One region of the Lysinibacillus sp. FSL K6-4013 genome, then DNA from elsewhere that is predicted to be linked to it. Evidence: predicted binding sites of a transcription regulator. Region 1 holds the regulator's gene; the other holds the start of a gene.
What was found. Region 1 encodes CtsR, which represses protease genes until heat stress. Its sites were predicted from a motif close to ATGGTCAATAAAGGTCAAACA; they were not measured.

Region 1 (16,151 bases):
TTTGTTCTTCTCGAGAAGCTTCAAGCTTTTCAGAAGAACAGAAACACTTGTAGGCTACACCTTGCTCTAATAGTTTTTCAGCATGCTCTTTATAAATATCAAGACGTTCCATTTGACGATAAGGCGCATAAGGTCCACCAATATCAATGGACTCATCATATTCAATACCTAACCATTTTAGGTTATCTAGCTGAGATGCTTCTCCGCCCTCTACATTACGTTCAATATCCGTATCTTCAATACGTACAATGAATTTACCGTTATGATGTTTTGCATATAAATAATTGAATAATGCTGTACGCGCTCCACCGATATGTAAATAACCTGTTGGAGATGGCGCGTAACGAACGCGAACTTCTTTCGTCATAATTAAAAGCCTCCTAAATTTTCGATCAAAAATTGACTTTGTTCATTTTACCACTCTGTTACAGGAAATAAAAGCGGGGTTCATCCACATTTATTTCTTAATCAAAAGAATTGTTGCCATTGCCGCAATACCTTCCTCACGACCTGTAAAACCTAATCGTTCAGTTGTCGTTGCTTTAACATTTACCTGTGAAGGCTCTGCGTGTAATAATTCAGCGATACGCTGTTGCATCTGTCCAATATAGGGTGCCATTTTAGGGCGCTGTGCCATAATGGTACAATCCACATTACCTAGAGAATAGCCCTTATCCTCAACAATTTTCCAAATGTACTCTAATAATTTTGCAGAATCCGCGTCCTTAAATGCAGGGTCTGTATCTGGAAAATGACGGCCAATATCCCCTTCTCCAATTGCTCCTAGAGCTGCATCTGTGACAGTGTGTAAAAGAACATCCGCATCTGAATGTCCTACTAGTCCTTTTTCATGCGGAATGGTAATGCCACCAATAATTAATGGACGACCTTCTTCAAATGCATGTACGTCAAAACCTTGTCCAATTCGAAACATATTCATCTTCCTTTAATTAATATTTATCATTATCATATCAAAATTTGCCATAGGTTGTTTGAAAAGCGCCTTAATAATTATCCTCCTATAGCAGTAATGGGCAGTTTAGAAAGCTACACTCTCTAGACTGCCCTACATTCATTAAATATGATACTCTATATTTTTCATTTGACTGTTGCTAATATTCGGAGATGGCTGTGAATTATAGACACGTGAATAAGGAGGAACAGAGTGTGTTAGCCAAATATTACTTCCTAAAACGGAATCGTGCCCAATCGTCGTCTCGCCCCCTAAAATAGTGGCACCAGCATAAATGACAACATTGTCAGCAATATTCGGATGACGTTTAATGCCTTTAATTGGATTACCATTTTCATCTAACGGGAAGCTTAGTGCACCTAATGTTACACCTTGATAAATTTTTACATTCTTTCCGATAGTACAAGTTTCACCAATAACGACACCTGTTCCGTGGTCAATAAAGAATGATTCTCCTATTGTAGCCCCTGGATGAATATCGATACCCGTTAATCGGTGCGCATATTCTGACATAATTCGAGGCACAATTTGTACGCCCATTTCGTATAACTCATGTGCAATGCGGTGAATATAAACAGCCACAATAGATGGATAGCTTAGTAAAATTTCTTCTGTGGAGAGAGCTGCTGGGTCACCATTATATGCCGCTTGAATATCTGTTTGTAGCACTTGGCGAATGGCAGGAAATCGATTAATCAAATTCATAACAATTTTGTCTGCTTGTTCACGGCAATACTTCTCGCAATTGGCAGGGTCACTGTCCTCCATATTATAAAATAATACTTTTTCGATAATATCCCGCAAATCTAATGCCGTTTCACGCAGCTTATTACTGCAAACTACGTTCACCCTTGTTTCATCAATCGGTCTTGTCATATAAATGCCAGGAAACAGCACCTCATGGAAATTATCTATTATTTTTATAACCCGATCCCGTCCATCAAAGCCTATTGAGTTGTCAACGTCGATGTACTGTTTATTTATACTAGTTAATGAACCTGTAATTTCTGGAACCTTTTGATTTAACCAATCATTTAATGACACAATAAACACCCCTCACATCTTTTCATCTATTCTATTACCTTATTAATCATATATCCACTATTTCATTTTACACGTAAAACGATCATACACGGATAAAACCACTTTATGTGAGCTTATTCTAACTTTTTATCCTTTTCCTAGCCTTCGTTTCTCATTCGGCTATAAGGATGTCATTATCATACATATATAATGGACATAATTCGCAACCAAGAGGTATTCCTGCACCATGGACTTTTACCCAACCAAAACAAATAAAAAAGACTATCCATCCTCAACAAACTACGAATGAATAGCCTATATTTCTTAATGATTGAATGATCCACGCTTACGCAAGATTGCCTCACCAAATACTAAGTCTTCTTGTGTTGTCATTTTTACATTTTCATAACTACTTTCTACGATGTGTACCTGATGTCCGAGACGCTCCATTAGCATCGCCTCATCTGTCCCAAGAAAACCTACTTTTTCAGCTACGTCCTCTGCTTCCATAATTAATTCAAAACGGAATGCTTGTGGAGTTTGCACCATCCAAAGGCTTTCTCGATCAACCGTTTCCTCTATAATGCCATTCATTGATACTTTTTTCATCGTATCTTTCGCACGAACCCCTGCAATTGCTGCACCGTGATTATGGGCGTTCTGTACAAGCTTTGCAATAATATCATGCGTAATAAACGGGCGTGCTGCGTCATGAACAAGCACAATATCTACCTGTTGCATCTCTTTCATACACGAATGAACCGAATGCTGTCGCTCAGCACCTCCATCAGGTAAGCCCTTCACTTTGGTAATCTGATAGTCCTCTAGCATTTTTTGAATATATGCACGTTCTTCTGGTTTAACGGCCAGCCAAATACCTGTGCAAGAGGGATCTTGTTGAAACACTTCTAGCGTGTGTACCAGAATAGGCTTCTCCAAAAGCTTTAAAAATAATTTATTTTGCCCTGCACCCATACGCTTCCCACTTCCAGCAGCAGGTAGAACCACTTCATATTGCATTTTCCCACATCCTAATCGTCCTTCGGCTTAGCAAAGATCATACGACCTGCCGATGTTTGCAGCACACTAGTAACTGTAACTGTAATTGCCTGTCCAATATAACTACGACCACCTTCAACTACAATCATCGTTCCATCATCTAAATAGGCAACTCCTTGGTTATGCTCTTTACCATCCTTTATAACCACAACCTGCATGTCCTCACCTGGTATGACCACAGGCTTCACTGCATTCGCTAAATCATTAATATTTAATACTTTTACATGATGGAGTTCACAGACTTTATTCAGGTTAAAATCATTCGTAACAATTTGTGTGTCGTTACCCATTTTTTTTGCAAGACGTACAAGCTTTAAATCTACCTCTTGTACATCTTCAAAATCCTCGTCCGTAATTTCAACTTTTGTCTTACGTTCATCTTGTAGTTTTTTTAATATATCTAAACCACGCCGACCTCTTGTGCGCTTTAAGGTGTCGGAAGAATCAGCTATATGCTGAAGCTCTGTGAGCACAAATTGAGGTACAACTAAGATACCCTCAATGAAGCCTGTTTCAGAAATATCAGCAATACGACCATCGATAATCACACTTGTATCTAGCAGTTTGTAGCTTCCACGAACCTCTTGAACTTCAGCACCTTCACTAGCTTTTTTCTTCGTATTGCCACTTCGTAATGTAAAAAGCTGTATGAGCTCATCTCTTTTTCTAAAACCTAGACGGAAACCTAAATACCCTAATACAAATGACAGGATAATAGGGAGTACTTCCGTAATAACAGGGAATTTTACACTATCAATGGCAAAGCCTAAAAAGTAAGCGACAATCAACCCAATTATTAAACCAAACGTACCAAATAATAAATCTCCGATAGGAACCTTAAACAGAACTTCTTCCATCCAGCTAATGAGCCTTACAAAGTAATCGGAAAATGCAAAAGATAGTGTAAACAGTAAAAGTGCGCCTAGAGCTACTGATACATAAGGATTATCTAGCCAAGGATTAGATGATAAATGAAGCAATTCGTATAATGGCGGTAAGAAAACAAGGCCCAATGCTCCTCCAATCAGTAAAAACGCAATTTGAACAAATTTTTTCACAAGCTGTCACCTCCTAATTGTTAGTTAAGATTATACATAGTTTACGGCAGAAAATCTTTCATGAGCTCAATCAAATTCTCATTATTTTTGATGTTGTGAAACAAGGATAAGTTAGTTAGACATAATTTTACAAATTTCTATTTTTGCATGTAATAGATGACAATCCTTTATTCCTACATCAGCTATTATTTAGGACGATGATTCCTTTATTTGAGTTTCCGATATTAGCATTAAAAATGAAGGAAAATGCATGTCAGCATAATGTCCAACATGCACAATCTCCTTTATAGCTCTCTAAAGCATGCATTTAAAGCATCCTTTATCGTTTCTACACCAACAATTTCAATTCCCTGTGGAAATTCCCAACCACCGATATTCGAAGCTGGAATGAAAGCTCTTTTGAATCCAAGCTTCGCCGCTTCAATGACTCGCTGTTCTATACGTGACACTCGACGGACCTCACCTGTCAGTCCTACCTCACCAATAAAGCAATCCGTTGCACGCACTGCCTGATCCTTAAAACTAGATACAATGCTTGTCAACACTGCTAAATCTATAGCTGGCTCATCCAGCTTGACACCACCAGCAACTTTAATATATGCATCCTGAGCTTGTAGCATGAGACCCATACGCTTTTCTAGTACAGCCATTAGCAATTGTACTCGGTTTTGATCGACACCTGTGGCCATACGTTTAGGATAGTTAAAGCTTGTAGGTGTAACTAAGGATTGAATTTCAACAAGGATAGGCCTTGTCCCCTCCATTGATGCAACAATAGTTGACCCCGCCGCACCTTGTGAACGCTCCTGTAAAAATAACTCAGAAGGGTTTAGAACTTCCTTTAACCCACCCTGAAGCATTTCAAATATGGCAATTTCATTTGTAGAACCAAAGCGATTTTTTTGGCTTCGTAAAATACGATGATTATGATGTCTTTCCCCTTCAAAATACAGTACAGTATCAACCATGTGTTCTAAAATACGTGGCCCAGCTATTTGCCCCTCTTTTGTTACATGCCCTACTAGAAAAATAGCAATACCTTTAGTTTTAGCGATTCGCATAAGCTCAGCTGTACATTCACGAACCTGTGATACACTACCTGGGGCGCTTGTTACTTCTGGATGAAAGACCGTTTGTATAGAATCCACAATGACAAATTTAGGTTGGACTTCATCAATGGTTTGATTTAAAAACTCTAGGTTTGTTTCGGAATATATGTAAAGCTCTTGAGAAATCACTCCTAAACGCTCTGCTCGTAATTTCGTTTGACGAATGGATTCCTCTCCAGAAATATAAAGTACGCGATGCCCTTTATTTGAGAGTAATGCGGAAACCTGTAATAGTAATGTTGATTTCCCTATTCCGGGATCGCCCCCAATTAATACTAGAGAACCAGGTACAATGCCGCCGCCTAATACACGATTGAGCTCGCCCATTTCTGTTACTACACGCGATTCCTCAGTTGCTTCCACCTGGATAATCGGGATTGCCTTTTGGGTAACTGTAGCAGAATGTTGAAATGCTCCACGTGGACCTTTAGCAACCATCTCCACTTCTTCGACCATTTTATTCCATTCACCACACCCTGGACATCTTCCCATCCATTTAGCAGATTCATAGCCACAGCCTGAACATACAAATTTCGTTTTTTTCTTTGCCAAAATGCTTTCACCTCGAATATTTGTTCTTATCCTTAATTGTACAGAAAAAAAGACAGCTTGGCACTTAAAGCCTTACTGTCTTTCCTTGAAATTATTTAGAGATGGATACTCCCTCTTTTTTCTTTACAACAAACTCATCGTTTACATAATCAATGACAACCTGATTACCCTTTTCTACATTACCTTTTAGTAATTCTTCCGATAATCGATCCTCTACTTGTTTTTGTAATGCACGACGTAGTGGACGAGCACCATATTGAGGGTCATAGCCTTCTTCAGCAATTTTTTCAAGTGCCGCATCTGTTAGCTCTAACGAAATGTCTTGCTCTTTCAAGCGTTTTGTTAAAGCATTGCCCATCATCGCAATGATTTCTTTTAAGTGCTCTTTTTCTAATGCGTGGAAGACAATCATTTCATCGATACGGTTTAAGAATTCTGGACGGAATGCTTTTTTCAATTCTTCTAACATCGTACCCTTCATGTCTTTATGCTTAGACTCTGCACCACCTACATTGAAACCAAGGCTCTTTTGGTATTTTAATGCATCCGCACCAACGTTTGAAGTCATAATGACCACTGTATTGCGGAAGTCTACTACACGTCCCTTAGAGTCTGTTAAACGACCATCTTCAAGCACTTGCAATAGAATATTGAATACATCAGGATGTGCCTTTTCAATTTCATCTAATAAAACGACTGAATATGGCTTACGGCGAACTTTCTCTGTCAGTTGGCCACCATCATCGAAGCCTACATAGCCTGGAGGTGAACCTACTAAACGAGAAGTCGAATGTTTCTCCATATACTCGGACATATCAACACGAATCATCGCATCCTCATCGCCAAACATTACTTCAGCCAGTGCTCTTGCAAGCTCTGTTTTACCAACACCTGTAGGTCCTAAGAAGATAAATGAACCAATTGGTCGTTTTGGATCTTTTAAGCCTGCTCTTGCACGACGTATTGCACGAGAAATCGCTTCTACCGCTTCACCTTGCCCTACTACACGTTTGTGTAATTCTTCTTCAAGCTGTAGTAACTTCGAAGATTCTTCGGAAGCAATTTTAGCAACTGGGATTCCTGTCCACATTGATACAACTGCTGCTACATCATCCACAGTCACCTTAGATTCGGCTTTACCTTGCTCTTCTTTCCAATTTTTTCGAGTGGCTTCAATTTCATCCTTCAGCTTTTGCTCCGTATCTCTTAGCGCTGCTGCCTTTTCAAATTCTTGACCGGATACGGCTGCATTTTTTTCAGAACGAACATTTTCAAGCTTATCCTCGAGCGCCTTTAAGTTTGGTGGCACTGCGAATGAGCGTAAGCGTACTTTAGAACCTGCTTCATCGATTAAGTCAATCGCTTTATCTGGTAAGAAGCGGTCAGAAATATATCTATCACTCATTTTTGCGGCTGCTTCAATCGCTTCATCTGTAATTTTTACACGGTGATGCGCTTCATAACGATCACGTAAGCCTTGAATAATTAGAATAGCCTCTTCCACTGTCGGCTCATCCACTTGGATTGGTTGGAAACGGCGCTCTAAAGCAGCATCCTTTTCAATGTACTTACGGTACTCATCAAGTGTTGTGGCACCAATACATTGCAGCTCACCACGTGCTAAAGATGGTTTTAAGATATTTGATGCATCAATCGCACCTTCAGCACCACCCGCACCGATTAATGTATGCAATTCGTCAATAAATAAAATGATGTTGCCTGCTTGGCGAATTTCATCCATCACTTTTTTCAAACGATCTTCAAATTCTCCACGATATTTTGTACCTGCAACAACTGTCCCCATATCTAGTGTCATTACACGTTTGTCTCGAAGGATTTCTGGCACTTCGTTATTAATAATTTGCTGTGCCAATCCTTCAGCAATCGCTGTTTTACCAACACCTGGCTCACCAATCAATACAGGGTTATTTTTCGTACGACGCGATAAAACTTCAATAACTCGTGTAATTTCCTTGCTTCGGCCAATAACAGGGTCTAATGTACCTTCACGTGCAATTTGTGTTAAATCACGTGCTAGACTATCTAATGTTGGTGTATTGGCAGCTTGAGCTGCTTGTTGGCCAGATTGGGCATTATCATTATTACCTAATAGCAATAATACTTGCTGGCGAGCCTTATTTAAACCAACTCCCGCATTGTTTAAAACGCGAGCTGCCACGCCCTCACCTTCACGTATAAGCGCCAGTAATAAATGCTCTGTGCCAATATAGGAGTGACCTAATTTACGTGACTCATCAACAGATAATTCAATTACTTTCTTAGCTCTTGGCGTATAATGAACGATTGGACCGACATCTTCTTTGCCCTTACCAACTAATTCTTCAATGCCAGCTTCAATCATTTGAGGACTAATATCAATGGCTTCTAACGCTTTCGCAGCAATACCGCCGCCTTCACGTATAAGCCCTAATAGAATATGCTCTGTACCGATAGATTCGTGCTTCCAACGAATAGCCTCTTCCTGAGCAAGCTGTAATACTTTTTGCGCGCGTTGTGTAAAACGATTAAACATCATATAAATCCTCTCCTTTTTCCCCATTTATAGGCTTATTCGCATGTTCTTGAGATAATGTCTCACGAAGCATCTCCGCTCGAACACGATCCCTCTCAGCAGGTGGTAATGCCTCACCTGCATAGTGCTGTAAAAAACCTGGTTGCATACTAACAACACATTCATTTAAGGTCGTTGCTTGTATACCATCAATCAATTGTAAATCTACTCCTAAACGAACATTAGATAGGCAAGTCGCGGCTTCCTCACTTGTTAAAATTCTCGCATGTGTAAGGGTGCCTAAAGCCCGATATACTCGATCTTCTAGCGCAAGCTCTGCCTTTTCCATTAATTTACCTCTTGCATGTCGTTCTTTTTGAATAATCTTTTCAGCGACACTTTGTATGTCTGCTAAAATATCTTCCTCTGTCTTTCCAAGTGTAATTTGGTTAGACACTTGATAAACATTCCCTAAATTTTCGCTTCCTTCACCATATATACCTCTTACAGTCATTCCTAAGCGTGTCATGGCATTTATAATTTGATTCATTTGCCCTGTTAATGTAAGAGCGGGTAAATGCATCATGACTGACGCTCGTAGACCCGTACCAATATTCGTTGGACAACTTGTTAAATAACCAAAAGTATCTCGAAAAGCATACGGTAATACTTTCTCTAGGATACGATCAATCTTATTTGCTTGTTCATAGGCACTTTGAAGTTGAAAACTTGCTGTCATACATTGAATGCGTAAATGATCCTCTTCATTCACCATAATGCTCACGGATTCATCTTCAGAAAGTAGTATAGAGCCCACTTGCTCTTTTTTAGCCAGTTGTGGGCTAATCAAATGCTTTTCTACAAGAATTTGACGCTGTAAAGGCGATAAATCCTTTATAGCAAAATAAGCATAATCATTTTGAAGCATTGGGCTATCGCTTACAGCATGTGTAACAGCCTGTTCTACCTGCAGTGCCTCATTCTCTGAAAACGCTAATGGAAAACGATACCCATCTAAATTTCGTGCGAGGCGTATCCGTGTACTAATGACGATATCTGAGTAATCATCTTTGATATGCATCCAAGTTGGTGTCGCACGCTCTAAAAATGATTCAATCATCATGACACATCACCACCTTCAAATTGTAGATGCTTCTCTAGCTCTTTGACTTCATCACGTAGCTTCGCCGCTTCTTCAAACTGTTCTTCATCTACGGCGGATTTCATACGCTTGCGGATATCTTCTATTTGCTTTTTAATAACATACACATTACTGCGAGCACCAGGCATTTTACCAATGTGTTGTGGACCTGCCTGAATGCGATTAAATAGCTTTGGCAAATGATCACCAAATGTGTCATAACAGCTTGGGCACCCGAATTTTCCTTCTTTTAAAAATTGCTTATACGAAAATCCACATTGTGGGCATGTTTGCTGTTGTGGTTGTACCTGTTGTTTTTCCCCCACCTTTTGCCATGTAGGAGAGCCAAACCAGTTAGACAATAACTGTTGAATAGATACTGGCTCTTGTTTAAACTCTGCATGAAATGGATGGAATTGTGAGGCGCAGACGTCACAATAATGATGCTCTACTTTTTGCCCACTTTGAACTTGTGTTACTGTAACTGTCGCATTACGTTGTTTACAATGTTCGCATATCATTTCCATCACCTCACTATTTTTGTTGTTCATATTTAATTGTTGTCAGCATTGCTCGCAATATTTTTGATCGAATGACATCTCTTAATGGGAGATGCAGGTCGATCGTGGAGCGATCAATTGCTGCTAACATTAATTTCGCTTCTCGCTTGGAAATTACCTGCTCATCAATGAGTCGATAAACCAAATCTTCCGCCATCGTTTGAGATGCTCCACCTTCAATTTGCCGGAGAACATCGTCGATTAAATCAATCTGTGAATTCGCGCGGACACGTAAAATTCGAATGTATCCACCACCACCACGTTTGCTCTCAACAAGGTAACCCCGCTCGGCAGTAAATCTTGTATTAATGACATAATTTATTTGTGATGGTACACATTGAAATTTATCAGCGATTTCACTACGTTTAATTTCAATATGCCCTTCTCCACCTAATTCAAGTACTTGCTTTAAGTAACCCTCTATGATGTCTGATATATTACGCATTTTAGGAATACACCTCGCTTGCTTCACTGACTTTGACTATCTTTGACTTTCTTTGAGTATATTATACAAAACGCCTGAAAAAAATTGCAATGATTTCGCCCATAGAAAAGTGGAAAGTCTTGAAAATGCCCTTTAAGGCAACAAAAAGAGCACTTTTTTAATTATTTGTGTACGGTTAATAATTTCCTCATACATTTAATGTACCCTTATTAGTCATAGAAAAAACGCAAGCATATGCAACTAGCATATACTTGCGTCTATGAAAATTATACCCAGCGACCAACAATTGGATAGCGCCAAGGTTCATCAGACAATGCTTTTACGATACCAATAATCGGTACCACAAATAGCATAATGCCGAAAATGATTAAAAATGGTAAGCCAATAAGGACAAAGCTTAAAACAACAGAGATAGCAATTAAAACACCCATGACAATTTGGAATAGCAATGCTTGAATAGAAATTGCCTTTACTTCCTCATCAGAACTAATTAAAAAGAAAATAATGGGCACTAACCATGGCGCAAAAAATGCACTTGCGTGTATGATTACTTTAGACCATTTAGTCTCCATATATATCAACCCTTTCTTTGAACTTTATCTATGTTTTATGTACTACTATTTACGGAACTATACCCGCAATAGTTTCACATTTAAAAGGATTTTTTAAAATTTTTTTGAAAGGCTGTGAGGAGAGTTGGAATTTAACAACACATTAGCAAATGAATATGAAAAGGGTATTCGCCGTACATTGCCTAGTTATGATGCCATGCTACGTTTAATACAAACTTTTTATCACTCTAGACTACCAGAAAATGCTAACATGTTAATCGTGGGAGCAGGGAGCGGCAATGAAATTATACAGCTGGCAGAAGGAAGGCCACATTGGTCATTCACTGGCATTGATCCATCAGCATCCATGCTTAGCATAGCTAAAGAGCGTTTACTCGCTCTACCAAATAATATGTCATTCCATCAGGCTACAATACTAGATGCTTCGCTGCCCTTCTCACAGTATGATGCAGCAAGCTGTGTTCTCGTCTTGCATTTTATTCAGGACTATAAAGAAAAGCTAGACACGATAAAAGAAATAGCAAAACATTTAAAACCTGGAGCACCATTTGTCCTTGTTTCAAAATATGGTCAGCTAGGCTCTTTAGAAACAGAACTACAATTTGATTTATGGCGTTCCTATTGGCAACAGCATACTAGACTTTCTTTGTCTGAATTAGCAGAGATGGAAAAATCCATTCGTTCTCTTTCTTTTATGAGTGAAGAGGAAATTGTAACACTTTTACAAAGGGCAGGCTTTACTAAACCTTCTAGATTTTTTGCCACTACTTTGTTCGGTGGATGGGTATGCTTTAAAGAGGAGCACTAACTATTTTGTAGTAAATAATTTGAGGTGAAAACCGTGATAAGCACCATTGGCATTACAAAACAACAACATCTGTTAAAAGATTTTCCCTTAGAGGAGATACATCAGCAAGAATTTGAATGGTATTGGGTTGATTTTAATTGTCCTACAGCCGAGGAAGAATCATTGTTGGATACATTTTTTCATTTTCACCCTCTTGCTATTGAAGATTGCTTAATGAGATTACAGCGTCCGAAGCTAGACTTTTATGATGATTTTCATTTCTTTGTCATTCATCGAGTGAATGAAGAGACGTTAGCTGCGGAGGAGGTTAATATATTTGCCTCCAATAAATTTATCGTAACCTTCCATAAAAATCCTGTCCCTGAAATAGATAAGGTGCAGAAGATGCTGGAAAACCAACCGAAGAATTGGGAGCGCGGTACTGTATACTTAACGTATCAAACCATTGATAAAATCGTTGATAGTTATTTTCCACTCGTTTACAAAATTGAAGATCATCTAAATGCTTTAGAAGGTGAACTTACATACCAAAGCAATGTAAATGCCATGAAAATTGTCTTCGAGTTCCGTAGTGACTTACTTGATTTAAGACGTACTATTTTACCAATGCGTGATCTTTTATATCGCGTTCTTAATTCTTACCGTTTCTCATTAAAGAAATCAGAAAGAGCTTATTTTGGAGATATCTACGACCATCTACTTAAGCTAACAGAGATGGTTGAATCCAATCGAGAGCTTACCGCGGATATGCGAGATAGTTATATGGCTATGAGTTCGAGTCGCATGAATGGCATTATGATGACTCTAACAATTGTCTCAACAATCTTTATCCCACTTACCTTCATTGCTGGTGTATATGGAATGAATTTCGATAATATGCCGGAGCTTCATGGACAATATAGCTATTTTATTGTACTTGGAATTATGATAATTATCGTTATCTTTATGCTGGCCATCTTTAAACATAAGGGATGGTTTAAACTATTTAAACCATAAAAAAAGACTGCTCGTTTTGTTGTGAAACGAGCAGTTTTTTAATTAATTAATACGGTCCTCTATCATCAATTTTATTATCGCCCTGCTGTGGAAATAAAAAATAGGCTAATACCCCTGATCCTAAAGCTGCACATATTGTAATTAATAATTGCTCAACATCTGGTACCTCAGCATAATAGTTTCGTAGCATATAAACAGAACCAATTGCAACAATCACCATGACAGGAATAACAAATTTAAAGCGTTTTTTCTCCATACTATCCCTCCTCCCATTCTTTTTTTCGTACGATTTTTATATTGCTAAACAGTTCGTATTTTACAGGTTTCCTATTTTAAATTCAAATTTACATCGCTTCACCATTTGGACTAACAATAAAGTAAAAAAATAAAGAAATAACCAATTTTTTAACCAAATATTCAGCAAATAATAGTAAAATAGATTTAAGCCCATTTATTTATTAAATTTACAAACCTAACAAATTTCAAAAGTGCTTATTTACTTACAATTTATAATGGATATTAAGAATGGAGCAAATAATAATGAGTTGGTTTTCAAAAAATAGTAGTTCTAGCTACTCAATTACATTAACACCAGAAAATTTTAAGAGCAGTGTACAACTAGATGTATTGAACCACCCCAATCTTCAAAAACAATTACAACTTTTAAATTTAACACTTGAGGATTTAGCTATTATTAAGCAACTACAGCCCTTAGCTAAAGACTTAATTCCTGAAATGGTGGAGAAATTTTATGCAGCCATTAGTTTGAGCCAAGATTTACTTGATATTATTAATAGAACATCACATATTGATCGTTTGAAAATCACGTTACATAAACATTTAAGCGACATTTTTGAAAGTCATATTAATGATGCCTACATTGCTGAACGAAAAGCCATTGCTGAGGCTCACGTTCGAATTGGCTTGCAGTCAAAGTGGTATATTGCCTCATTCCAATCACTCACTACTACTTTTGCAAACTTTGTGAACGAAGTGGATATTTCTAAAACAGATGCTATTCGTGCTATAAACGCTTTTTGTAAAATCATTAATTTTGAGCAACAGCTTGTGATTGAGGCCTATGAAAAAGAGGAAGAGCGTATTCGCTCAGTAGCAGATGCAACAAAAAATTCCCTTGTCACGACAATCCAAAGTACTGCTGAGGAGCTTAATGCCATTAGTGAAGAAACAGCCGCTTCATTATTAGTGATCTCCTCACAAACAGATGATATTGCTGTAGCGACTAAGCAAGGATTGAGCTTCGTAGCAGATACACAAGAAAAATCAAGACGTGGTCAACAGCAGTTGAAAGAACAAAATGATTTAATCCAAGTTATTTTGCAAAGTGTCAATGGTCTTGAGGTAACGATGAACCAACTACGTACCTCTTCTCAAAAAATTTCTGAAATCGTTGGGCTAGTTACAGGCATTGCAGATCAAACCAATTTATTAGCATTAAATGCTTCTATTGAGGCAGCACGAGCAGGAGAACATGGGAAAGGTTTTGCGGTGGTTGCTGAGGAAGTTCGTAAACTTGCTGAGGAAACAAAAAACGCCGTCCAAAATGTTTCTCATCTTATTAAGGAAACGGAAAGTAATATTACGACTATGGCTAATTCAGTTATCAATGTTGATCAAAAAATTCAGCATAGCGTCAATACACAAGAAAGCTTATCCAAGTCATTTAATGATATTGCTGATGCAGTTTCTGGTATTCAACAGCAATATGTAAATACATCAAGAGATATTTCAGCCATTTCCAATTTAATTACTGAATTATCGCAGGGCGCTACGCTAGTATCTTCGTCTTCCGACTCGCTCATTAATGTTGTTAATGAGTTAAATATGTAAAAAAAGGGAACTCGTTTAGAGTTCCCTTTTTCCTTAATGCGGCAATGCACGTTTTTGTTTACGGTGCTCTCGTCTTGCTGGCCCAGTTTCAAATAAACGCTTTTCTTCATCTGTTTCAGGGTAAATCGCAGGAACTGGTACTGGTTTCCCTTCCTCATTTACTGCAACCATCGTGACAAATGATTCTGTCGTTAATTTTTCCTCGCCAGTCTCAATATTGCGCGAAACAACGCGAACATAAACCTCCATTGAAGAACGTCCTGTAGACGAAACAATACTCTCGATTTCAAGAATATCTCCTACATGTGCAGCGGATAAAAAATCAACCGAGTCAATAGAAGCTGTCACTACAAGGCCTTTTGCATGTTTCATTGCTGTAATAGCAGCGATTTCATCAATATAAGCTAACACTCTTCCACCGAAAATAGAATTGTGATTATTTGTGTCTGGGGGTAATACGAGACGCGATTGAACCGTACGTGATTGGCTCATTGGTACAGCGTTGTTTGGCATAATTCTTGCAACTTCCCTTCTCATGTTGTTCTTTCGTCATCGTATCGCAGAAAAAGAGCTGATGCAAATTTAGAACGATTTTTTCATCGAAATAAATTTCATGTCAGTCATTTCCTCTAGAGCCCACTTAATTCCTTCACGTCCGTAACCACTCATCTTTACTCCACCATATGGCATGTTATCTACTCGGAATGTCGGAATGTCATTAATAATGACAGCACCAGCCTGTAATTCATCTGCTGCATATAAAGCATCTGACAGTATATTCGTGTAAATACCTGCATTTAGACCAAGGTCCGACTCGTTTACAAGTCGAATTGCGTCGTCTAATGTTTCATATGAAACAATTGAGACGATTGGTGCGAATGTTTCCTGACAGACAATTTTCATATCAGCTGTCACATTCGTCATAACTGTTGGTGTTAAAGTACGTTCAGTAAATACGCCTCCAGTTGCAATTTTAGCCCCCTGTTCCTGTGCCTCCTCAATCCATTCCCTGATGCGTTCCACTTCATTTGGATTAATCATGGCACTGACATCTGTAGTTTTATCTAATGGATCTCCTACTTTAAGCTTTTCTGTTTCTGCAACAAAGGCTTTAGTAAATTCATCAATAATGGAAGAATGCACATAAATACGTTGTAATGAAATGCATACTTGTCCAGCAAAGTTAAAAGCCCCGCTTACACAACGATTGATAATTTTATTTATTGGCGTAGAGGGTTCGACAATTACCGCTGCATTAGAACCTAGCTCTAAAGTAACTTTACGTAAACCTATTTTTTCTTTAATTTTCAAACCAACTTTACCACTACCTGTAAACGTTACTTTTTTGACGTATGGATGTGTGACAAGTGTATCACTAAGCTCGCCTCCACTGCCTGTCACAATTTGCAATGCCCCATCTGGTAATCCTGCCTCACGGAAAATTTCAGCCATAACGATAGCACTTAGTGGCGTTTGTGTTGCTGGCTTTAAT
Region 2 (16,151 bases), 800 kb from region 1:
GCTTTCTACAAAAATGTTTGAGCATGCTAAAAAATTTGGTGCTGAATACGCCTATGGTGATGTAACGGAAATCATCGATGGAGAAGAATATAAAACAATTAAATCAGGCGCAAAAGAATATAAAACACGTGCTATTATTATTACAACTGGTGCAGAATATAAAAAAATGGGTGTGCCAGGTGAAAAAGAACTTGGTGGTCGTGGTGTCAGCTACTGTGCAGTATGTGATGGTGCATTCTTTAAACAAAAAAATCTTGTTGTCGTAGGTGGCGGAGATTCAGCTGTTGAAGAGGGTGTTTATTTAACTCGCTTTGCAGATAAAGTGACAATTGTCCACCGTCGCGATAAATTACGTGCACAAAAAATTTTACAAGATCGTGCCTTCGCCAATGAAAAAATTGATTTCATTTGGAATGCAACTGTCAAAGAAATCAATGAAGCGAATGGTAGAGTTGGGAGTGTAACACTACAATCAACTGTTGATGGTACAGAATCTGAATTTGCTACAGATGGTGTATTCGTCTATATTGGTATGCTACCTTTAACTAAACCATTTGAATCATTAGGTATTTTAAATGACGCTGGCTATATTTTGACAAATGACACGATGGAAACAAAAATCCCAGGTATCTTTGCAGCTGGAGATGTTCGTGAAAAATCACTTCGTCAAATTGTAACAGCAACTGGTGACGGTAGTATTGCCGCGCAAGCTGTTCAACATTATGTAGAAGAGCTATTAGAGAAGATTAATGCCTAACGTGGCTATTTTAAGGAAAAAAATACAATTTTAATGTGGTTTTAATATTGCTGTAACTTGAATGACATATAAAAGGTGTATGATTAAAAATGTAATTAGCAATCCCCCTTTTATTTTGTTTAGTAGGTTGTTTCCGCCTCCATTAGGTGGGAGCAGCCTACTTTTTTATGTGTAAAAAATCAAATAATAATATCACGAAACACGTAAATTTCGCCCAAGATGAGATGGTTATCTTTGAATAGAACTAAATTGTTAATAGTCTGCGTACAAGAGTTGTAAATGAGGACAAATCTTACAAGGTCTTGTTATAATGAAGAGTAGAATGCAAAAGTGATTAGAGGTGTGCCTATGCAAAGAATTGCAAATTTAATTGCCGTAAAAGACGGTAAAGTATTATTACTTCAGAAACCAAGACGAGGCTGGTATGTAGCTCCAGGAGGGAAAATGGAGAGCGGCGAGTCAATCTTTGAGGCTGCTATTCGTGAGTTTCAAGAAGAGACAAATGTCACACCTTTACATGTTCATTTAAAGGGTGTTTATACGATGATCATTAAAGAAAACAATGATGTAGTGGATGAATGGATGCTCTATACATTTGTTGCAAAGGATGTAGATGGAGTACCATTTGAAGAAACAAGAGAAGGCAAACTTGCATGGCATCCAGTAGAGGATTTAGCACATTTGCCAATGGCTGAAGGAGATCGAACTAATTTACAATTTGCTGTTTCGCAATCAGGCATTCAGTATGGCACGTTTGACTATACAACGGATTTTGAATTACTTCATCAAAAAATACAAATTTCAAAAGAACAATAAAGGAGTTGCATGACAGTGGTGGTTGAAGGCCAACAAAGTACACATGAATTGGTTATTATTACAGGAATGTCTGGGGCTGGGAAAACAGTAGCTATTCAAAGCTTTGAGGATTTAGGGTATTACTGTATTGATAATTTACCACCTGCGTTACTTACAACTTTTTTAACCTTACTAAGGGATTCTGGTAAAAACAGTACTCGAATTGCAGCAGTGATGGATATGCGCGGAGGCGACTTTTTTGATGCTCTAATTGGCGCATTAGACCATATACTAAAAGAAGGCGATATTGTTGCTCGTATTTTATTTTTAGATGCAGATGATGCCACATTAGTCAGACGTTATAAAGAAACAAGACGTGCACATCCATTAGCAGTGAATGGTTTACCTCTAGATGGGATTAAACAGGAACGAGAACTTTTATCTGTCGTAAAAGGTCGTGCCAATTTAGTTTATAACACATCTAACATGAAACCAAAGCAATTACGTGAAAAAATCGTCAAAGAATTTGCGAGTGAGGCAGATACTATTTTTACCGTTAATATTATGTCTTTTGGCTTTAAACATGGAATGCCGATTGATGCAGACTTAGTGTTTGATGTTCGTTTCCTTAAAAACCCGTACTATGTGGAGGAGCTACGTCCAAAAACGGGTCTTCAAACGGAGGTATCTTCTTATGTGTTAGCGTTGGAAGATACACAAATACTAATACAAAAACTAACGGATTTATTAGACTTTATGATTCCGCTCTATCGACAAGAAGGCAAATCACAGCTTGTTATTGCTTTTGGATGTACTGGGGGCCAGCATCGCTCCGTGACATTAGCAGAATTTTTTGGTGCATATTTTGCGGGCAAGGAAAATACGGTTATTACGCATCGTGATATTAATCGTAGAAAGGAATGAGTGAATGGGGAAAAAGCAAACAAAGCTTGTGGTAATTGGTGGTGGCACAGGGCTTTCCACGTTACTTCGCGGGCTGAAGCATCACCCATTTGATATAACTGCTATTGTAACAGTAGCAGATGATGGTGGATCTTCAGGTCGTTTACGTGATGATTATGATATCCCACCACCTGGTGATGTACGCAACGTGATTGCAGCATTATCAGATATTGAGCCCCTTGTAGAGCAAATGTTTCAATACCGTTTTTCGGCATCTGAAGATTTACGAGGCCACTCCTTAGGAAATTTAATGCTTACAGCCCTTACTGATATTACCGGAGATTTCAGTCATGCTATAAGTGAGATGGGAAAGGTTTTAAAAGTTCATGGTCGAGTAATTCCAGCTGCTAATAAAAAAATCACCCTACATGCTGTACTTGATGACGGCTCAATTATAGAGGGCGAATCAAAAATCCCTACAGCGACCAAACGCATTAATCGCGTTTTTTTAGTACCTGAAAATGTGCAACCGTTACCAGAAGCTATTCGTGCAATACTTCGTGCAGACTATATTTTAATAGGACCAGGAAGCCTATATACAAGTATTATTCCGAATTTGCTTGTGAAGGAAATAGGAGAAGCAGTTGTTAAGGCTAAAGGAAGAAAAATATATGTTTGTAATTTAATGACACAAAAGGGCGAAACTATTTCTTATACAGCAGGCGATCATGTAACAGCCATACATAAGCATGTTGGCCATGATTTTATCGATTCCATTTTAGTAAATGATGAAGAACTACCGAACCCTGTAAAAGAATTGTATAAAGAAGAAAGAGCGGAACCAGTAACATTTGACGTAGCAAAGCTTGAAAGTATGGGATTAGAAGTTATTAAACGGGACATTGCTACAATTCGACCAGATGGAACGGTTCGCCATAATGCTACGAATGTTGCGGAATGGCTGGTAGATTATGCTGATATTTACCATCAAAAAGTAAGAGGACCAATAATAGAAACATAATGGCTTTATTGTATATGGTAAGATGAACATATACATAGAAATCATGATTGAAAGGGGGGCGTGATATGTCTTTTGCTTCTGAAACAAAAAAAGAATTGACACAAATAGAAGCGGACGATCATTGTATGAAAGCAGAAGTTTCTGCCCTAATTCGTATGAATGGTTCATTATCCTTTGCAAATAAACAACTAAGCTTAGACGTGCAAACCGAAAACGCTGCAATAGCCAGAAGACTATATACGATTATGAAAAAATTGTATCCGTACAATGTGGAATTACTTGTTCGAAAGAAAATGCGATTGAAAAAAAATAATGTGTATATATGTCGTGTAAGAGAAGGTGCGCGTGAGCTATTAATTAATTTAGAAATCATCTCAGACGACTTTCAATTTAACCATACTATCTCAAGAAAGCTCATTCAAAAGAGTGGCCAAAAAAGAGCTTATTTAAGAGGAGCCTTTTTAGCAGGAGGTTCTGTCAATAATCCAGAAACATCGGCTTATCATTTAGAGGTTTATTCTTTATATAAAGAGCATGGTGAAGCATTAATGGATTTGATGAATGAATTTGAACTCAATGCCAAAACAATCGAACGTAAAAAAGGCTTTGTGACGTACTTAAAGGAAGCGGAAAAAATTTCAGATTTCCTTAATATTGTTGGCGCACATCAGGCTATGATGAAATTTGAAGATGTTCGGATTTTGCGAGATATGCGTAATAGTGTCAACCGTATTGTGAACTGTGAAACTGCCAATTTAAATAAAACCATTGGTGCAGCATTACGGCAGGTAGAGAATATTCGATTTATTGAAAATTCAATTGGTCTTGATCAACTACCAGAGAAGCTTCGTGAAATAGCTCGTCTCCGTGTTGAATACCAAGATGTGACATTGAAAGAGCTTGGTGAAATGGTATCTAGTGGAACGGTTAGTAAATCTGGTGTTAACCATCGATTGAGAAAAATTGATGAGATTGCGGATGCATTAAGGCGTGGTGAAAAAATAGGTGGTTAAGTTATCATACTTTTCAGGTATGAATGTCATGCTAATCGCTTATTGTTCTTTTGCCTGTAAGTAAGGTAAGATAAAACTAATAGATGAACGGTAGTGAAGGGGAGTTTTGAGAATGATTGAGAGAAGAGTCCAGGTTAAATTAAAATTAGGACTACAAGCTAGACAAGCAGCACTATTTGTGCAGGAAGCAAATCGTTTTAGTGCTGATATCTTTCTAGAAAAAGACGAGAAAAAAGTAAATGCCAAATCCATTATGGGTGTCATGAGCTTAGCAGTTGCTAAAGGTACTGAAGTGACTTTAAGCAGTGAAGGTAACGATGCTGAGCAAGCGGTTACAGCGTTGGCAACAATTATTGAAAACGAAGATTAACATTCAATAAATACAAAAGGCATCACAGAGCAATTCTGTGATGCCTTCTCTTTTTTATTTATTATCGCTACGATGCATAATGTGGTCAATTAAGCCATATTCTTTTGCACGTTCAGCAGTCATGAAGTTATCACGATCTGTGTCTCTTGCAATGACTTCAAGTGGTTGACCAGTGCGTTCAGATAAAATGCCATTTAATTTTTCACGTAAGAATAAAATACGTTTAGCAGCAATTTCAATTTCTGTCGCTTGCCCTTGCGCACCACCTAGTGGTTGGTGAATCATAACTTCAGCATTTGGTAAGGCAAAACGTTTACCAGGTTCTCCAGCTGCAAGTAGGAAAGCACCCATTGATGCAGCCATACCAATACAAATTGTTTGTACCTGTGGTTTAATAATTTGCATTGTGTCATAGATTGCCATACCAGCCGTAATGGATCCGCCAGGTGAATTAATGTAAAGAGAGATATCTTTATCTGGATCTTCTGCTTGTAGGAAAAGAAGCTGAGCGACAATGGAGTTGGCAACATTGTCATCAATGGCACTTCCTAAAAGGATAATACGGTCTTTAAGTAGACGTGAATAAATGTCATATGCACGCTCACCACGACTAGTTTGTTCAATAACTGTAGGAATTAAATTCATGTTAAATCCTCCTTAAAAAGCTAAATTCGAATACCTTTGCTGAAAATTTTCCTTTGTATTTCAGCTGTATCCTTATCATACACATTATAGTCAGGGAAGGTCAAATATTAACCCTGCTAAAGTGAAATTAAAAAAAATAAATTGTTTTTGCAATCTATGGTTGAATTATATAGGATAGGCTTGTATAATGATTAAGGTTATAAGGTTTAAAGTACAGAACACTATTTTGCAGGTATGCTTCAAAAATGAGGGTTATCTACATCATGCTTTTCGTAAGCCTAGAGTGAGTACTTTTTTTTTGTGTCTTTTGCCCTCGTGGTGTAATGGATAACACGTAAGATTCCGGTTCTTGCACTGGGGGTTCGATTCCCTCCGAGGGCGCCATTTTACTGATTAATTGATATACTGTTATAGCTCATCTCCTAATAAGTAGTTTAGCAGCCTGCTTACTGGAGATCGAGAGGAAGAATAGGGAATACTGTCCTAGTTGGCATTATTCCCCTATTTATTCCTTTCAAACCTTCAAAAAAGCAACAACTCCAAATTATTTTTTAGTGAACATACTGTACGTGAGACTAGCAATAGTCGAAAAAAAAGAATCCTATCTGAGGGGATTCTTTTTTTTTGCCTAAATTTATCGAAATTTGGCATGGTTCTCATTGTATATATATTAGTTTTAGGTTTATTTTCTTGTTATTTATACATGTTTTTTCAAATTATATGAATTTCATATAAATTTATATGAAAAAATATTTAGTTTTATGCGAAAAGTTGTTGTCTAAATACTATAATGTTAATATAATTGACCTAATAGTCTAACATTTCCGAATTGCGAAAAATAATACGTAATTTGGAAAATTATCGAACTAGGGGGAAATATAATGAAAAAAACAGGTTGGATGTTACTGATGATTATTGCGGCATTAACATTAGCGCTTGCAGGATGTGGTACAAAAGATGGGGCATCTTCAGGTAGCTCTTCTTCAGAAGATGGTGGAGATGGCAAAAAGGTCTATAAAGTAGGTACTGAGGCCACTTTTGCACCATTTGAATCTGTTGACGATTCAGGGAAAATTGTAGGGATTGATGTCGATATTCTACAAGCAATTGCAGATGAGATGGACTTTGAGGTTGAGTGGAATAATATTGGATGGGAGCCAGTGTTCCAAACAATTAAAAACGGTGAAACAGATATCGGTGCTTCAGGGATCACAATTACGGAAGAACGTAAAGAATCATTTGATTTTACAGAACCATACTATGAGTCTCAGTTATTAATTGTTGTGAAAGAAGATTCAAAAATTAAATCTCTTGATGAATTAAAAGATAAAAAAGTATCAGTACAAATTAATGCTACTGGTCATATGGCGGCGAAAAAGCTTCAAGGGGAAGCAAGTACAAATATTATGGCTTTTGAAAGTCAGCCAATCGCTATTCAAGAGATGCTAAATGGTAATGTTGATGCAGCTATCGGAGATAACGCAGTCGTTTATGAATATATTAAGGCTCATCCAGATCAAAAACTAAAAGTAATTGAAGATGACGCATTCGAAAAAGAATACTATGGCTTCATGGTTCAAAAAGGCAATAAAGAATTACTAGATAAATTAAACGAAGGTCTTAAAAAGATTAAAGAAAACGGTAAATTAAAAGAAATTACAGGTACTGATTTTTAGTAAGAAATGAATGACATGATGCTACTAACATAGTAACTGTGCTAACGGCTCATTTATTAATCGTAATTTAAAGGGGAATGGGGTTTTCGGATGGACATCTTTGACTTACGCTGGGACATTGTCTGGAACTACCGAGATATGTTTATACGAGGTATTGGCGTAACACTTATTTTGACACTTAGTGGTTATTTTGGCGGTATTCTATTAGGGCTATTTTTAGGCCTTGGAAAATTATCGAGTAAAAAATGGATCTATTGGCCATCTAAACTATATATCGATTTATTCCGTGGAACACCGATGCTTGTACAAATCTTGTTAATTCACTTAGCAGTTATTCCAACAATTTTTGGTCATTCTTTAGGCTATATGGTATCAGGGATTACAGCGCTTATTTTAAACTGTGCTGCTTATAATGCAGAAATTTTCCGTGCAGGGATCCAAAGTATTGCAAAAGGACAAATGGAGGCTGCTCGCTCTCTTGGATTAACGCATAACCAAGCGATGCGTAAGGTCATTTTACCTCAAGCATTTAGACGGATGATTCCACCATTAGGAAATGAATTTATCGCATTATTAAAAGATTCTTCACTCGTAACAGTAATTGCAGCACCAGATATTTTATACGCTAGTAAGGTCGTAGCTGGTGCAAGCTTCCGCTTCTGGGAACCGTATATCGTTGCAGCATTATTATATTTAGTTTTAACATATGGTGTAACGAAAATTGTGGCATTTATCGAGAAACGATTTAGCAATAGCTATGTCCCTCGTAAAGCTAAGGTAGAAGGGCGGGAAGCTAGATGATAAAAATTGAAAACCTACACAAATACTTTGGCAAGCTTGAAGTATTAAAAGGAATCGATTATGAAATTCAAGAAAAACAAGTTGTCTGTGTTATTGGGCCGTCTGGTTCAGGAAAAAGTACATTTCTCCGTTGCATCAATATGTTAGAAGAAGTAACGGATGGTGCTATTTATATTGAAAATGTAAAAATTAACGACCCTAAAACGAATATCAATGAAATTCGCGCTGAAGTAGGTATGGTGTTCCAACAATTTAACTTATTCCCGCATATGACTGTTATTGATAATGTTACAATGGCACCTATGCAAATTCGTAAAATGAGTCGTACAGACGCAGAGGCTCTAGGACATGAACTATTAAAAAAGGTTGGCCTCGATAGCAAGGCATATAATTATCCTGAGCAGCTATCAGGTGGTCAGCAACAGCGTGTGGCAATTGCTCGTGCCTTAGCAATGAAGCCAAAAGCTATTTTATTTGACGAACCAACTTCAGCACTTGACCCTGAAATGGTAAAAGAGGTGCTAGATGTTATGAAAAATCTAGCAGCTGAAGGGATGACAATGGTTGTTGTGACACATGAAATGGGCTTTGCCCGTGAAGTAGGCGATCGAGTGGTCTTCATGGATGGGGGCTATATTGTAGAAGAAGGTTCTCCAGAGGAACTATTCGGCAATCCACAAAGCGACCGTACGAAGGCGTTTTTAGGAAAAGTATTATAAAACTGAAAAAGCGAACGACATACTTGTTCGCTTTTTTGTACTAAAAAAGTAGTCCATGGTGTGAGTATTCACCATGGACTGTTTTTATTTAATGAAGGGGATTAGATGTTGTGTCGTATGCATTCAGCATCGCTTGCATATCCTGTTGAGAGTACTGAGGCACCTGATAATAGCCGTGTTTATTTTGATAAATGGATAATTCGTATCCCATTTCGATACAGTTAGGAATACTATCCGCAACAACGCGACGAACTACAGGGTTTGTTGTCTCCAACGCAGCAGTTGTCATGCATTTTGCTGCTCCTTTTTGAGCGCCAAGTAAAAATCCAGAAATAGCTTCATCATTGATTTCATTTGCGTTTTGCATTGGCTTTTTTGGTTGACCAGGATTTAGGCCATATTTGAAGTCATTTCCTGTTTCCATTTGGTAGCGTCCTGTTGGAACAGATGGATCGTGTCCTGTTTTGAAGGATTCTACGATCGTATTGTACATACCAAGAGTGAAATTATATTGGCGATCCAAAATATTGAGTAATTCAGGATCTTTTACATGGGGACGCAAAATAATCGCTTGGTTCATACCTGCAATAATTTCGCCAATTGTTTCATGCATGTCCATCATTTCATGTCCACCATGATTTAGGCTATGTTGTTGATTGAAATTTGTTTGGTTTGATGATTCATTGTAAAACGATTGTGACAAAAAAAACGCCTCCTCAATAATTTTTTGTTGCAGTATTTAGTATGTCGTGTCAATTCAATTTCATACGGTATAAATGTAAAGGTAAAAATGTAGACTAAAGTTAGAAGGAAATGCAAGTCAAGGAGGCTTAAAATTGAAAAAGTTACTTGGACCAATTGGAATAATTGTCATCATTCTTGTTGTAATCGCCTTATTATTTATACCTAAATATAATAGCCTGGTGACAGCCGAGGAAAATGTTGATTCTAAATGGGCACAAGTTGAAAATCAGCTCCAACGTCGCTATGATTTGATTCCCAATCTAGTGGAATCTGTGAAAGGCTATGCGAGTCATGAGCAAGAGGTGATAGCGAATATTACGCAGGCACGTGCACAAATGGGAAGTGCAAGAACACCAGAGGAGCAAGCTGTTGCCAATGATGCTTTAACTGGCGCTCTTAGTCGTTTACTAGTAGTTGTAGAAAATTATCCAAACTTAAAGGCAGATGCAAACTTCCGCCAGTTAATGGATGAGCTAGCAGGTACCGAAAATCGTCTAGCTGTAGCACGTGAGGATTACAATAATGAGGTGCAACAATTCAATAAACATGTTAAACGTTTCCCGGGGAATTTAATGGCAGGAATGTTTGGCTTCGAACAAAAAGAATACTTTAAAGCCGCAGCAGGAGCTGACAAAGCACCATCTATCGACTTTAACCAATCGGGTACCCATTAATGAAACGTTGCATTGTACAGATGATCATCGTTTGTTCGGTGCTTCTTTTTTTCTCAAATCTAGCGAAAGCAACGATGCCGTCACCTATGAAAAATACGTATATACATGACTTTGCTAATGTCATTTCGGCGAATGTCAAAGAAGAGATAAATCATTATTCCGAGCAATTGGATCAAGGCACAGGGGCTGAAATCATGGTTGTCACAATTGATAGTCTTCATGGACAAGAACCGAAAATGTATGCGACAAAATTGATTCGTTCATGGGGCATAGGAGATAAGGAAAAAAATAACGGTGTCTTGATTTTAGCTACCTTTGGTCAAGGGGAAGGAAATAACGACGTTGTAATTGCAGTGGGCCAGGGATTAGAAGGAGCATTACCAGATGGTAAATTAGGACGCATTTTAGATAATGCATTTTATCCCTCGGCAAGTACGGGTAATTTAGATCAAGCTTTTCAAGCAACCTATTCTGAAGTTTTTCGCGCTGTTGCCCAAGAGTATAATTGGAACGGTGATATGCCATCGCAAACAAACGAAGAGGAAGACATGCCCACTTGGTTAATTATCCTAATCATTATCATTGTCCTTATTTTTTATACGTTCTTTTCGAAAGGTGGCGGAGGTCCTCGTGCTGGAGGCTATGGCGGTTATCCTGGTAGTTTTGGTGGAGGACGTTCGAGTAGAGGCGGCTTTGGTGGATTTGGTGGTGGATCTTCTGCTGGTGGCGGAGCAAGCAGGAAATTTTAATAGAGGTAGTGGCGAACTAATCTGTTTAGTTCGCTTTCATTATGGCTTAAATAATAGCCTCTCAATTATTGACAATAATGCTAGAATTGGTATAATTTAAATATATCGACAATCGATATAACGTAAACGGATATAGGGAGGAATCATTTTGAAAAAAAGATTTTTATCTGCATCGTTAGCAATTATTTTATCAACCTCTGTAGTTATTCCTGCAACAATGCAAGAAGTCCGTGCTGCAAATGAAACTAATAGCACAGTAACAGCACAAGAAGAACGTGTGTCAGCGCAGGAATTTTTGAATTTAGCTGTAACAACTTTAACATTCCAGCACGGATCAGATTCAATGCGTCAACAAATTATTGATAAATGGGTAAAGGCTGGAGAATTCACAGATTTAAGTTTGACAATTAAACGTGATGAAGCGGCTCGTATTTTAGTTAGAGCGTTAAATAAAGAAGAAAAAGAAGCTTCACTTGCTGACTATTTAGAGAAAGCCAATAAGATTGGTCTATTTAATGGCTTATCATTAAATACAGAAGCAATGTCCAAACAAGATGCAGTAAAAATATTAAACAATGCAAAACAAATAAAAAATGGTTCCAATCATGAAGGTGTAAAGGAAATTTCAGTTGAAGACTTTATGAAAAATCCTGGTAATTTCGGTTATGAACTTTCACCAGATGGCAATTACATTACTTACTCCTCTGCTTGGGAGAATAGAGCGAATGTTTTCGTGAAAAAGATGAATGATGATAGTGAGCCTGTTCGTGTTTCGAATTCAAAAGATCGGGATGTCGCAGGATTTTTCTGGAAGGATAATAATTTACTATATTTAAAGGATAAAGGTGGAGATGAGAACTTCCATATTTATTCTACAACATTTAATGGCTCTGAGGAAAAAGATCTAACGCCATATCCAAATGTCACAGTTGGGGTATTAAGTGGCCTACAGGGTGTTAAAGATGAAATACTTATCATGATGAATAAGGAAGATGCAACAGTTTTTGATGTCTACAAGCTGAATGTAAAGACTGGTGAAACAACGCACGTTGCAAAAAATCCAGGTAATATTACGAGCTGGCTAGCGGATCGCAATGGCAATGTGCGAATTGCTGTAGCTTCAGATGGTGTGGAAGGCACGATTCTTTATCGAGATTCTGAAAAGGATGAATTCAAGCCATTTATTGAAATGAAAGCTGGAGATGAAGTAATGCCACTAGCTTTCTCAAAAGACAATCAATACATTTATGCTACATCAAACAAAGGTAGAGACAAAGTTGAAGTTGTGAAATACGACTTAAAAGGTAATGAAGAAGTAATTATGTCGAATGATCAAGTAGATGTTTCTGGTGTCTTATATAGTGCCGAACACGATAAATTGCTATATGGTGCGTATGTAACAGATAAACCACATTACCAATTCTTTGACGAGAACTTTGAAAAGCTTTTCCGTAAAATCCAAAGCAAGCTGAATGTGCATGAAAGTGAGCTTGGTATCAATGATTACAATAAAGAAATGACAAAATTTATTGTGAGCGTTTCAAGTGATACTGTCTATGGAAAATATTATTACTACGATTCTACAACAGATGAATTAACTGAGTTGGCCACTTTAAGCCCTTGGTTAAATCCGAATGAACTTGCAGAAATGCATCCAATTTCATATAAGAGCCGAGATGGTTTAACGATTAATGGCTATTTAACTTTACCGAAAAATAAAGAAGTGAAAGATCTCCCTCTTATTGTCAATCCACATGGTGGACCATGGGCACGTGATATGTGGGGCTTCAATCCAGAAGTACAATTATTAGCTAATCGTGGCTATGCAGTGCTTCAGGTGAATTTCCGTTCGTCAACTGGATATGGTAAAGAGTTCCTTCAGGCTGGTAATAAGCAATGGGGTCTGAAGATTCAAGATGATATTACTGATGGTGTACAATGGGCAATTGACCAGGGCATTGCAGACCCTGATCGCATTGGTATTTATGGAGCATCATTTGGTGGTTATGCAACATTAGCGGGTATTACGTATACACCTGATCTATATGCTGCTGCAGTTGATTATGTAGGGGTATCTAACATATTTACATTATTAAATACCATCCCTCCTTACTGGGAAACTATGCGTAACATGTTTTATGAGCGTGTAGGCCATCCAGAGAAAGACAAAGAATTGTTAACTGCTGTTTCACCTGTTTTCCATGCAGATAAAATCAAAACACCTTTATTTGTCGCTCAAGGAGCAAATGACCCACGTGTGAACAAAGCAGAATCCGATCAAATTGTGGAAGCCTTACGCGCTAGAGGTGTGGAGGTAGAGTACATGCTAAAAGATAATGAAGGACATGGCTTCGCAAATGAAGAAAATAGAATTGAATTCTATAATGCCATGGTAAAATTCTTCGATAGTCATTTAAAATAACTTAAAACAAAAGGCATTGATGTGTAGCTTGCTCACAATCAATGCCTTTTTTAATTACAATAGGTGAATGGAATTTGGATAGCGCATTTTACGTTTAAATGATGAAATGCAAAGTGCTAGCTCCTGAATACCAGTATAAATTAATTGTTCATCTACCTGAGAAATACTTAAACGAATAAGATTATCCTTTTTAAATTCTGGTAGAAACATTCTAGCAACGTCATCCATCAATATATTTTTTTCCTTTAATAAATGAACCACCTGCCTAGCACTTACATTATCAGGAAGAACAATAGAAAGATAAAAGCCTGATACTGGTTTCGTATAGTTAGTAGAGGTGGGAAGTAATGATTCGCAAGCCTCCTGTAAAACGCTCATTTTTCTTATATAAAGCTCTTTAATCTTTTTAATATGGCTATGAAACATACCGCTTTTTAAATAAATGTCTAAGGCACCCTGCGAGAGAACAGAGCTATTGAAATCAGCACTAAATTTATAACGTAGAAAATGATTTGTCATTATAGTGGGAAGAACGACTGTCGCTACTCTTAAACCTGGAAGAAATACTTTTGAAAAGCTTTTAATATAAATAACTCTACCAGAGGGATTAAAAGAAAATAACGGATCCGCTTTTGTGTTAGGATCTAAATCTCCTAAAAAATCATCCTCCACAATATAAACATCATATTTGTCTGCTAATTCCACAATCTTTCTTTTTTCGTCATTTGTATAGCTATGACCAAGAGGATTATGGAATCTCGGGACAGTATAGAAAAACTTAATGTCATTATTGCGAAAAATATAGTCAAGACGATCTAAATCAATGCCCTCCATTGTTAAATCAATCCCAAAAGTTGTAGCTTGTTGTAGATGGACAGATTCTATAAAACCAAAATAGGTAGGTTGTTCTATTAATATATTATTTTTACCATTCGGAAAAGGCATCGCCGCTAGTAAATGTAATGCTTGCTGTGAGCCCGAGACAATAAATAATCGATCAGGTTCAGTAAAGACCTGTAAATCCTGCAGATACTTAGCCAATTGTACACGTAGCGAGTAAAGCCCTTGCTGATCACTATAACTAAATAATTCTTCTTTATATGTGTCAATAGCTTGATTGATGCAATGCTGAAATTCAATATAGGGCATAATGCTTTTGTCTGGACCAGCAGATAAAAAATCAATAACTTGTTGGTGTGTACTCGGTTGCTCTATGTTATTCACAACATAGTAGCCACTTTTAGGTTTGGAAAAAATAAGATGCTCCTTTTCTAACTCATTATAAGCTCTTATCACTGTATTTTTACTGCAGGAAAATTTCTCAGACAGTTGTCGTACGGAAGGTAGTTTACTGCCTGCAATGAGCACACCATTAGCAAGCTGCTCTTTAATGTTCTCTACAACCTCTACATATTTTGCAATCATCGTCCTTCCTCCTTTATCTGTACCAGGACAGTTGGCAGAAAATTCTGTTCATTTTAGAGATAGTACCGATTACTATGGATTATACCAGGGACAGATGGAGAGGAAAATGAAAGGATGAGCACATGCAGGATAAAAGAAAAGAAAAAATAGGTATGCTGTTAGGATTTGTGGGGGTAATTTGTTTTAGTCTAACGTTACCCGCAACAAGTACAGCTGTACCATACTTTGGAGCGACAATTGTAGGATTGGGGAGAGCTGTCATCGCGGCGTTCATAGTAGCCATCGTTTTACTTGTAAGAAAAGAAAGACTACCGAATGCTAGACAATTTAAAAGCTTGATAATAGTATCCTTTGGGGCAGTATTAGGATTTCCTTTACTTACATCTTGGGCAATGACAAGGCTGCCAGTTACACATGGCGCAATCGAATTAGCACTTTTACCTTTAGCGACTGCGGGCTTTGCTTTATTCAGAGCAGGTGAACGTCCCTCATTTAAGTTTTGGTTATCGAGTGTTATTGGGGCTATAGCAGTTATTATTTATGCTAGCTTTTTAGGCTTAGGACAATTACATATGGCAGATCTAGCATTATTAGCAGCAGTTGTAATATTAGGTCTTAGCTATGCAGAAGGAGGACAGTTAGCGAAGGAATTAGGGAGCTGGCAGGTTATTGCTTGGGCTATTTTGCTGGCGGCTCCCTTTTTTATTGTCCCTGTCATTTCCCAATTTTCCTTGGAAATGCTACATGCCCCTCTTACAGCGTGGGTTAGCCTATTATATTTAGCTGTTGTCAGTCAGTTTTTAGCATATGTTGCTTGGTATGGTGGAATGGCTTTAGGAGGTATTGCAAGAGTTAGTCAGATCCAATATTTACAGCCATTTTTAATGATTCTTTTTGCTACGCTATTTTTAAATGAATCCATCTCTTGGTTTACGATCGTCGTGGCAATGATTGTCGTGATTTCCGTCATTGTTGGCAAAAATACAGCCATTACAAAGAAGGATACTAAGAAAGCTCAAATAAACATCATCAAAGAATAGTAGCCATTTCTTCATTGCCACATCGTTTATAATAAAGGAGGAGGTGCTATCTATGAAAATTAAATTTTTTAGTAGGGCGAATTGTCCTTTATGTGTAGAAGGGCTACAGACATTACAGCTTGTTCAGGAAGATGTTCTATTTGATATTGAAATAATTGATATAGAGCAGGATGATCGCATACATGAAAAATATATGCTAATGATTCCGGTAGTTGAAAAAGATGGTGTCGTCATTCAGTATGGTAATTTAGATTATGCCACGTTAATGGAGCGATTAGGCAGTTAATCTACTGAAAGTATAAAGAGTTATTAACGGTATAAATGACTTTATTATTAGCTGTCATTCTCACAATTCACAAATTGTTCAATGAAAGCGGTTTGAATTTGAACAGTTTGT

Region 2: the regulator CtsR is predicted to act here: its motif matches at 5,591-5,611, upstream of clpP (ATP-dependent Clp endopeptidase proteolytic subunit ClpP).

What each region holds. Positions count from the first base shown of each region.
Region 1 is NZ_CP152031.1:4,581,208-4,597,358, forward strand. It holds gene gltX (glutamate--tRNA ligase) at 1-367, opposite strand, end outside; gene ispF (2-C-methyl-D-erythritol 2,4-cyclodiphosphate synthase) at 458-934, opposite strand; gene epsC (serine O-acetyltransferase EpsC) at 1,076-2,017, opposite strand; gene ispD (2-C-methyl-D-erythritol 4-phosphate cytidylyltransferase) at 2,321-3,016, opposite strand; gene MHB39_RS22825 (PIN/TRAM domain-containing protein) at 3,028-4,113, opposite strand; gene radA (DNA repair protein RadA) at 4,398-5,774, opposite strand; gene MHB39_RS22835 (ATP-dependent Clp protease ATP-binding subunit) at 5,866-8,310, opposite strand; gene MHB39_RS22840 (protein arginine kinase) at 8,300-9,409, opposite strand; gene MHB39_RS22845 (UvrB/UvrC motif-containing protein) at 9,406-9,948, opposite strand; gene MHB39_RS22850 (CtsR family transcriptional regulator) at 9,962-10,432, opposite strand; gene MHB39_RS22855 (DUF4870 domain-containing protein) at 10,699-11,004, opposite strand; gene MHB39_RS22860 (class I SAM-dependent methyltransferase) at 11,129-11,812, shown strand; gene corA (magnesium/cobalt transporter CorA) at 11,846-12,808, shown strand; gene MHB39_RS22870 (hypothetical protein) at 12,855-13,064, opposite strand; gene MHB39_RS22875 (globin-coupled sensor protein) at 13,349-14,659, shown strand; gene MHB39_RS22880 (acyl-CoA thioesterase) at 14,693-15,172, opposite strand; gene MHB39_RS22885 (aldehyde dehydrogenase family protein) at 15,242-16,151, opposite strand, start outside.
Region 2 is NZ_CP152031.1:3,779,320-3,795,470, reverse strand. It holds gene trxB (thioredoxin-disulfide reductase) at 1-757, shown strand, start outside; gene MHB39_RS18795 (8-oxo-dGTP diphosphatase) at 1,106-1,573, shown strand; gene rapZ (RNase adapter RapZ) at 1,583-2,476, shown strand; gene MHB39_RS18785 (YvcK family protein) at 2,481-3,476, shown strand; gene whiA (DNA-binding protein WhiA) at 3,542-4,489, shown strand; gene MHB39_RS18775 (HPr family phosphocarrier protein) at 4,602-4,859, shown strand; gene clpP (ATP-dependent Clp endopeptidase proteolytic subunit ClpP) at 4,914-5,504, opposite strand; tRNA gene MHB39_RS18765 (tRNA-Arg) at 5,814-5,888, shown strand; gene MHB39_RS18760 (basic amino acid ABC transporter substrate-binding protein) at 6,386-7,180, shown strand; gene MHB39_RS18755 (amino acid ABC transporter permease) at 7,271-7,981, shown strand; gene MHB39_RS18750 (amino acid ABC transporter ATP-binding protein) at 7,978-8,700, shown strand; gene MHB39_RS18745 (spore coat protein) at 8,789-9,403, opposite strand; gene MHB39_RS18740 (LemA family protein) at 9,537-10,118, shown strand; gene MHB39_RS18735 (TPM domain-containing protein) at 10,118-10,867, shown strand; gene MHB39_RS18730 (S9 family peptidase) at 11,016-13,289, shown strand; gene MHB39_RS18725 (PLP-dependent aminotransferase family protein) at 13,344-14,714, opposite strand; gene MHB39_RS18720 (DMT family transporter) at 14,837-15,754, shown strand; gene MHB39_RS18715 (glutaredoxin family protein) at 15,807-16,040, shown strand.